Linked DNA regions of Phreatobacter stygius. The protein of the gene in region 1 interacts with the protein of each later gene in a pairwise test. Links are inferred from orthologs where the notes say so. Each region holds a gene or a part of one and is shown on either strand. Other genes may lie near its edges.

Evidence for each region. The genes of interacting proteins can lie anywhere in the genome.
Region 2: the proteins of rlmB (region 1) and E8M01_RS34555 interact in binary tests that used the Escherichia coli proteins (3 or more experiments, as listed by UniProt). The link is inferred for Phreatobacter stygius from one-to-one orthologs.

The regions. Positions count from the first base shown.
Region 1 is NZ_CP039690.1:6,383,807-6,389,724, forward strand. Bases 1,277-4,072 are described here. They hold rlmB (23S rRNA (guanosine(2251)-2'-O)-methyltransferase RlmB), read right to left. Parts: upstream 3,194-4,072; coding sequence 2,360-3,193; downstream 1,277-2,359. Other genes in these bases: E8M01_RS30230 (MFS transporter), read right to left, coding at 1,277-1,458; E8M01_RS30235 (hypothetical protein), read left to right, coding at 1,822-2,280; E8M01_RS30250 (hypothetical protein), read left to right, coding at 3,579-4,072. Outside these bases: more of E8M01_RS30230, read right to left, coding at 1-1,276; more of E8M01_RS30250, read left to right, coding at 4,073-4,703; E8M01_RS30255 (UbiA family prenyltransferase), read left to right, coding at 4,863-5,918. UniProt on the Escherichia coli protein: Specifically methylates the ribose of guanosine 2251 in 23S rRNA.
Region 2 is NZ_CP039690.1:7,284,189-7,287,169, forward strand. It holds E8M01_RS34555 (NAD(P)H-hydrate dehydratase), read right to left. Parts: upstream 2,228-2,981; coding sequence 773-2,227; downstream 1-772. Other genes in the region: E8M01_RS34550 (TetR/AcrR family transcriptional regulator), read left to right, coding at 91-705; E8M01_RS34560 (P-II family nitrogen regulator), read left to right, coding at 2,592-2,930. UniProt on the Escherichia coli protein: Bifunctional enzyme that catalyzes the epimerization of the S- and R-forms of NAD(P)HX and the dehydration of the S-form of NAD(P)HX at the expense of ADP, which is converted to AMP.

The DNA.
Region 1 (5,918 bases):
GCGGATGCGGGTCGGGAACAGTTCGACCAGCATGGCGGCGATCGGGCCGTAGACCATGGTGACATAGAGCACCAGGATGAACAGCAGGCCGGTCAGCGCCCACATCTGGCCGTTCATGCCGGTCTTGGCGATGTTGGCGATGCCCGCGTCATCCGGCTTGGGATAGCCGGCGGCCTGAGCGGCGGCGGCGATGCCGCGAGCGAAGTTGGCGTCGACCGGCACTTCGGTGCCACCGATCGTCACCTTGGTCGGCGAACCGGCCGGTGCGTTCACCTGCTCGTATTTGATGGTGGCGCGGGCGAGGCTCTGGCGGGCGATGTCGCAGGGCTGGGTGAAGGTCCGCACGTTGACCGGGTCGAACAGCGAACCGCAGGTGGCGGGATCCGCCGACACCGTCGCCTGGACGTTCTGCACCGCGGCGGCAAGCGTCGGATTGCCGACCTTGGCGATCTGACCGAACAGCGGGAAATAGGTGACCGCGGCGATCAGGCAGCCGGCCAGGATGATCGGTTTGCGGCCGATCTTGTCGGACAGCGAGCCGAAGAAGATGAAGAACGGCGTCCCGAGGAGCAACGACATGGCGATCAGCACATTGGCCGTCGTGCCGTCGATCTTCAGCGTCTGGGTCAGGAAGAACAGCGCGTAGAACTGGCCGCAATACCAGACCGCGGCCTGGCCGGCGGTGCCGCCGAACAGTGCGAGAAGGCCGATCTTGGCGTTTTTCCAATTGCCGAAAGCTTCCGTCAGCGGCGCCTTCGAACCGGTGCCTTCTTCCTTCATCTTCTTGAAGGCCGGCGATTCATTCAGCTGCAGCCGGATCCAGATCGACACGCCGAGCAGCAGGATCGAGAGGAGGAACGGCACGCGCCAGCCCCAGGATGCGAAACTCTCCGCGGACATGCTGAGACGCAGGCCGAGAATGACCACCAGCGACAGGAACAGGCCGACCGTGGCGGTCGTCTGGATCCACGAGGTGTAATAGCCACGGCGTCCCTGCGGCGAGTGCTCGGCGACATAGGTCGCGGCACCGCCATATTCACCACCGAGCGCCAGGCCCTGCAGCAGGCGGCAGGCGATGAAGGCGGTCGGCGCGAGGATGCCGATCGAGGCGTAACCCGGCAGCAGGCCGACCACGAAGGTCGCGACACCCATGATCGTCATGGTGACGAGGAAGGTATATTTCCGGCCGATCAGGTCGCCCAGGCGGCCGAAGAACAGCGCACCGAACGGGCGCACGGCAAAGCCTGCGGCAAAGCTCAGCAGCGTGAAGATGAAGCCGGCCGTCGGGTTCACGCCCGAGAAGAAGTTCGCCGAAATGTTCGCGGCGAGAGCGCCGGCGAGATAGAAATCATACCACTCGAAGATCGTTCCGGTGGATGAGGCGAGGATGACCTTCCTCTCCTCGGCGGTCATTGGGCGTGGCGCTGCGGCCGTGCCCGCGGCTGAACTCATCGACATCGTTTCATCCCCTAGCTGGGCCACCAGGCAAACCACGACCGTTGCCGCGAACCAGGGCTCGCGGGTCGAAGGGGCGCCGGATGGCGATATGGACTTATGGGCGATCCTCTGGGCGCCGGGTCGCTTCGGCGAGACGGTTCGGGGGCCGTCTGTCCCGTTTCCTCCTGACCCGTCCGCCCCGCGAGGACAGGTTCGAGCGTGCCGGGCTTCAAAGGCTCGAAAAGAGCCATCCCGATCATGTCTGCCGCTCACATTCACCCTGTCGGACGAAGGTTTGCGAACCTGCGGTCGATTCGCTTCACCACGCCCTAGAGTCAGGCTAAGACTAACGCCAATGCGGCATTCAAGTCACGGGGATGGGCCATGAGACCTTGGTCTATGATCCTTTCGGCGATAGCTGTCGCCCTGGGGACGGCATCATTTGTACAGTCCGCGAATGCCCAATATTACCGGCGGACCAGCATCATCGATGGCCGCAACGGTGATGTCGCAGTCGTCAGGCACACGATCGACTGCAATTGCGGGCCGCGGGTCAGAACCTATCGCGCCGGAACCTTCACCTATGTGGTGCCGCGCCCACCGGTGGTCGACTACGGCATGGTGCTGCCGATCTATCAACCGCCGCTCTACACTTTTCCGCGCCAGGTCGTCCCGGCCTATCCGGTCTATCCGCGCTCCGGCGCCTATCCGGTGACCTCGCCGCGCCAGCAGCAGGCGCTGCTGCCGGTTCGCCCCTGGTACCCGACCGGCACCGATGCCCGGGTGATCGGGCTTGACGAGATGCCGCCGGCGGAGGCGCCACGGCCGCGCCGCCGCCGCTGAGCTTGCGCAATCGGACTGGCCGAACGCGCTTAGGGTTGCGCGCCCGGTTCGCCTCGCGGGATCGTGCCGGCCGCCGGCGTCAGCTGCGCAGGCCGAGCCGGGTGGTCACGGCATAAAGCGCCAGCGCCGTGGCGTTCGACACATTGAGGCTCTTGATCGCGCCGGGCATGTCGATACGCGCCAGCGCGTCGCAGGTGTCGCGCGTCAGCTGCCGCAGGCCCTTGCCCTCGGCGCCGAGCACCAGCGCCACCGGTTCGCGCAGCTTGACCTGGTCGAGGTCGGCATCGCCCTCGCTGTCCAGCCCGACCAGCAGGAAACCGCGGTCGCGCAGTTCCAGCATCGCCCGCGCCAGATTCGTGACGGTGACGAAGGGCACGTGTTCGAGGCCGCCCGAGGCGCTCTTGGCGAGCACGCCGGTCGCTTCGGGCGAATGGCGGTTGGTGGTGACGATCGCCTTGACGCCGAAGGCGGCGGCCGACCGCACGATGGCGCCGACATTGTGCGGGTCGGTGACCTGGTCGAGCAGCAGGAGCACGCCCTCCGCCGGCATGGTGCGCAGGTCCGGCGGGTCCAGCGCGTCGGCCTCGGCGAACAATCCCTGGTGCAGCGCATCGGGGGTCGCCGCCAGGCGCTTGTCGATCTCGCGCACCGGCACGATCGTCGCCTGATGCGCGATGCCTTCTTCGTCCAGCCGCTTGGCGCCGTTCTCGGTCGCCAGCAGCAGGCGAATCCGGCGCCCCTTGTTGCGCAGGGCTTCCGACACCGTATGCCAGCCATAAAGCAGCACCGTGCCGGTTTCGAACTCGGGCGCTGCCTCGCGCAGCACGCGGCCGCCGCGTCCCTTGAAGGGGCGTCCGGGTTTCGAAAAGGGGCGGAAGGGCTTCTTGTTGCCCCGCGGAGGCGTCGTATTCATGCGTCCTCATCTCATGACCCGGCGTCGCGCGCAATTGCCGCCGGCATCTCATGTCAGGCGCGTGACGTTTCAAGGTTGACAGGGCAGGGAGCCATCCCTATCAAGCGCGCCACACCCCGCGGCCAGTCCGAGGGTCTGGGACGGGGGAATGTCCCGAGCGGCAAAGGGGGCGGACTGTAAATCCGCTGGCTACGCCTTCGTAGGTTCGAGTCCTACTTCCCCCACCACCCACCCCAAGATGTCGATCCATTTCAAAGCGTTGCCGCCGACGGCGGCGCGCATCGCGCGGTCCGCAAGCGCGCTTGCCATCGACCTCTGCATGGCCGGGGCGACGTCGTTTGAAACGTCTCTGGCGTAGCAGCGCAAGAAACCATAAACGCTCCGGTTGAATGTGGGCTCTTGCCGATGCCGCGGCGATCGTTTCAAGATCGAGCCTGACCCGCTGTTCCCGATCGACATCAAGCACAATCTGTTTGTTGGGTGGCTGCTCATGACCAGATCGTTCGCCTATTGCGCAGCCGGCACCTGTACCGACGTCGTCTCGGTCGACGCCTATCGCGACATCTCCGCGCCGGTTGGCGCGCTCGAAAATCGCGGCGCCAGTCTGCGTGGCAACCTCAAGCCCGACGTCCTGATTGTCCAGCAGCTGCTCAACAAGATCGCCATGGCGGAGGGCGGGCCGACCAGCGCGGGCAGCAGCGGCAGGCTCCAGGAGGACGGTCTGTGCGGGCCGCGGACCCGCCTGGCCATTCAGAAATTCCAGGAGAAGCAGTTTCCGGGCAAACGGCCGGATACCATTGTCGACAAGGCCCAACGCACGATCTATCGCCTCAATCAGCTCGCGGCGCCCGAGGTCGATGATTTTCTCAAGGCCAAGGCGGTTGCCTCGCTCGGCATTGTCGCGAGCTATCTCGTGCGCACCCTGGCGCGGATCGATCTCGTCAGGCTGTCGTGGATGACGCCGAACGCGCAGTTCAACAACACGAAGGAAGAGGCACGCCTCAACTTTCATTTCCACCTGGACCGCTCGAGCGACAAGCGGCGCGACCTCGACATGATCCGTCGGACCTATCAGACCATGCTGGCCGCATCCGGATATGTTCCGAAGGGGCCGAACCAGAAATCGGCTTTCGGTTTTCTCGATACCAGACCGAAAGAGGCTCTGGGTGAAGTCCAATACGCCTGGGCCTATGCCGGCGGATTTCTTTACCTGCAAGGTGTCGATGGCCATAGCGCACTGCACGAGACGAACCTTCGTGCCGACCAGATCTATCTCTCGCGGTCGCTTCTGAACGCTCACGAGGGGGCCATCATCTACGCCATTACCCACGAGCTTGCGCATTTTTGCGGCGGCGTGCACGGCGATATCGATTACATCGAGGACAGGGCCTACTTTCACAAAGACAGAAAGAAATGCGAAAAACTGGACGCTTACCAGGCGATGACCAACGCCGACAGCTACGGCCAGTATAATTGGGAGGTCAATCGCAACACCCACTACCAGCCATAGCGAGTGCCAGAAAACGCGTCGCATGTCGCGCAGGCCCACCGGGCATGCCGACATCGGCCTGCGGCCGAAGCGCCCGGCGATAATCGAAACATGCCGGCTGTCGGAAGCCTGGCACCACGATTGCGGGTCACCGATGCCAAGAGGCGTTGGAGGCCAGGCATGTATCATCACGCGACAAGCATTGTCCCGGAACAAGACGAAAAGTCTCGTTCCGGCGGGGCCGGCCGGCCCGTCGCCACGCCGCGCGAAAGCGCCTCCAGCCCAATCCGGCCCCTGGTGCTCGACCTCGACGGCACCTTGCTGCGAACCGACGTGCTGCTGGAGTGCATTGTCGCGGTGCTCAGGCGCAACCCGCTCGCGCTCTTCTCGATCCTGCTCTGGGCCTTGCAGGGCCGCGCCGTCCTGAAGCAGCGGGTCGCGCGCCTGGCCAACCTCGATCTCACGACCTTGCCGGTCGACCAGCGCGTGGTTGCGCTCGCCCGCGCCGCGGCCGCTGCGGGCCGGCCCGTGGTTCTGGCAACCGCCGCCACCGAAGAACTGGCGCGCGGCATTGCCGAGCGCTTCCCGTTCATCAGTCACGTCATCGCCTCGAACGCCAAAACCAACCTGAAGGGCCCGGCCAAGGCCGAGGCCTTGATCAAGGCGTTCCCCGAGGGTTTCGATTATGCCGGCGACAGCGCGGCCGATCTGCCGGTCTTCGCCGCCGCCGAGACCGTCATCCTGGTGCGCGCCCGTCACAATGTCGTCGCCCGCGCCAAGGTGCTGGACAAGCCGACCGAGATCCTGGCCAAGGAGCACTCGGCGGCGGCCGTCTGGGCCCGCGCCTTGCGCCTCAAACAATGGTCGAAGAACGCTCTGGTCTTCGCGCCGATCCCGCTCGCCGGCGCCTTGTTCGCCCCGCAGGCCTGGATCGCGGCGTCGCTCGCCTTCCTGGGGCTCGGCCTCGTCGCTTCGGCGACCTATCTGGTCAACGATCTGTTCGACCTGCCGCACGACCGCCAGCATTGGTCGAAGCGCGACCGGCCGCTCGCCAGCGGTGCGCTCGGCATCAAGCCGGCCTTGCTCGCGCTGCCGGCGCTGATGGCGCTCGGCTTCGGCATGGCCGCGCTGGCCGGCCCTGGCGTCGTCCTGGTCACCGCTCTCTATGTCGTGGTGACGCTCGCCTATTCGCTCTGGTTGAAACAGGTGCCGATCGTCGACGTTTCGATGCTGGCC
Region 2 (2,981 bases), 900 kb from region 1 along the record:
CGGCCCCTTGACCGGGGCATGTCCATATCAGATACTTACCGGTCAGTAACAGTCTGTATTTTTACGGACTGAGAAGGTTTAGAGTGCGCCATGTCGGATACGATCGTGCATCATGACGGGATGGACGGCACCGTCGCATTGCGCCCCCGCGAACGGATCGTCGCGACCGCGCGTGACCTGTTCCGTCGTCATGGCATCAGGGCCGTCGGCGTCGACGCCATCGCCGAGGCTGCCCGGACCAACAAGATGACGCTCTATCGGCATTTCCGCTCGAAGGACGAGCTCATCGTCGAATGCATGCAGCGCGCCGTCGACGAGTCCAACCTGTGGTGGGACCAGTTCGACGCCGAACATCCCGACGACCCGCTGGGCCAGATCAAGGCCTGGATCGAGCGTGGCGCCGAATGTATCGGAGCCGACGAACGTGGCTGCGAGATGGCGACCGCGGCGATCGACCTCGCCGCCGACGATCATCCGGCGCGGCGGGTGATCGAGGCCGGCAAGAAATTGCATCGCGACCGCTTCGTCGACCTGTGCGTCAGGGCCGGCCTGGTCAAGCCCGAGCTCGTCGCCGACACCCTGTGGCTGCTGCTCGAGGGCGCCAGGATCAGCCGCCAGAGCGCCGGCGCCGAGGGACCGAGCGCCCATTTCAAGCGCATGGCCGAGGCGATGATCACCGCCGCCGGCGGCGGGCGCGCCGGCTGAGCCAGGTCGCACCCGGTCGTCGCCTGCCCCGAGCCGCCCCGCCATTGCCGGCCGCGCCACCCCGGACTCACTCCGCCGCGCGCAGCGCCTTCAGGACCCCGGGCAAGACCTCCGGCAGGTCCTCGGCGATCAATCCGATGCCCGCCGCAAGCCCTGCCTCGCCATGCAGCCAGACGCCGGCCGCCGCCGCCTCGAAAGCCGGCATGCGGGCCGCGAGCAGGCCGGTGACGATGCCGGCCAAGACGTCGCCGGATCCGGCGGTGGCCAGCCAGGGCGGCGCATTGGCGGCGATCGCCGCGCGTCCATCGGGCGCCGCGACCACCGTGTCCGGCCCCTTGAGCACCACCACGGCGCCGGCCCGTGCGGCGGCGCTGCGGGCCGCTTCGAGCTTCGAGCCGGCCTGATCCGGCCCGAACAGCCGGCCGAACTCGCCGGCATGGGGCGTCAGCACCACCGGCCGCTCGGCCCAGGCCTTGATGCCGGCGAACAGCTTGTCGGCCTCGCCGGCAAAACTCGTCAGCGCATCGGCGTCGAGCACGGTGGCGGCCCCGCTCGCCAGCGCCTCGGCGACGAGGCCCCGCGTGGCCTCGCCGAGGCCCAGCGCCGGGCCGAGGCAGACCGCATTGCGGCGCTGGTCGGCGAGGATCTCGCTCAAGCCGGTGACCCCGTCCATGCGCATCAGCATGATGGCGGTCAGATGGGCGGCATTGACGCTGAGCGCTTCCGGCGGCGAGGCGAGCGTGACGAGCCCTGCCCCGGCCCTCAGCGCACCGCGCGCCGCAAGCCGCGCGGCGCCGGTCTGGGTCAGCCCGCCGGATACCACCACGGCATGGCCGCGGTCATATTTATGGGCGGCGATGCGCGGAAACGGAAACAGGCCGCGCCACAAGGCGGGTTCGTTGACGAAAGTCTTCGGTCCGATCGCCTGCAGCACGTCATCGGAAATGCCGATATCGGCGACCCGTATGGTGCCGCAATGAAGCCGCCCCGGCAGCAGCAGGTGGCCGGGCTTGCGCCGGTAGAAGGTGACCGTCTCATGGGCCTTGACCGCGGCGCCGCGCGGCTGGCCGGTGGCCCCATCGATGCCCGAGGGAATGTCGACCGCGACCACCCGGCAGGCGGAAGCGTTCAGCCGCGCGATCAGCTCGGCCGCGGCGCCGCCGATGTCGCGTGACAGGCCCGCGCCATAAAGCGCGTCGACCACGATCCCGGCCGACGCGTCGGACCATTCCGACAAGGGCTCGATCGGCCCCTGCCACTCGGCGAAGGCGGCGGCGGCATCGGCCGCGCGGCTGTCCGGCGGGGCGTCGGCGAAGACCGTCAGGCGATAGCCGCGATGCCGCAGGATGCGCGCAACGACATAACCGTCGCCGCCATTGTTGCCGGGCCCGCAGATGACCGCGACCCGGCCGCCCAGCGGCGCCGAACGCGACACCGCATCGGCCACCGCCAGACCGGCGCGCGCCATCAGCACCTGGCCCGACGGCCCGGCGGCGATCGTCAGCCGGTCGGCTTCGGCCATTTCTATTGGCGTTAGGAGTGCGGGCATGGTCAAAAGACTGGTCAGAAGGGGCCGGCAACGTCAACTCGCGCGCTCGAAAGCAACAATTGGCCTGAAATTGCATAAAAAATATGCAAACAAGAACAATGCACCCTTACGTCGCCAGCGCTCGACATGACTTGTCTGCCTCTATTTTAAGCAATATGCCTATTTTCGGATCACTTCGAGAGCAGCATGCCTTGCCTATCCCGCCAAGACGGCATGCGGCCCTTGAAATCACGTGCCTTTTCTATTCGGGCAGCTCTGGCACGCCTCCTGCAAGCCCGCGAAATGGTCTGAGCGTCGGCACCATCCGCCGGCTCACGGGCCATAGGAGCAGACCGGAATGAAGAAGATCGAGGCGATCATCAAGCCGTTCAAACTCGATGAGGTGAAGGAAGCCCTTCAGGAGGTCGGTCTCCAGGGCATCACCGTCACCGAGGCGAAGGGCTTCGGGCGTCAGAAGGGCCATACCGAGCTCTATCGCGGTGCCGAATATGTCGTTGACTTCCTCCCCAAGGTGAAAATCGAGATCGTGATGCCGGATGAGATGGTCGAAAAAGCCATCGAAGCGATCCGTCGCGCCGCCCAGACGGGCCGTATCGGCGACGGCAAGATCTTCGTGTCGACCATCGAGGAAGCGATCCGTATCCGCACCGGCGAATCCGGCCTCGACGCCATCTGATCCCGGCTGCCAATTCCAAATTCGGCGGCCAACCCTGCTTTCGGCGGCAAT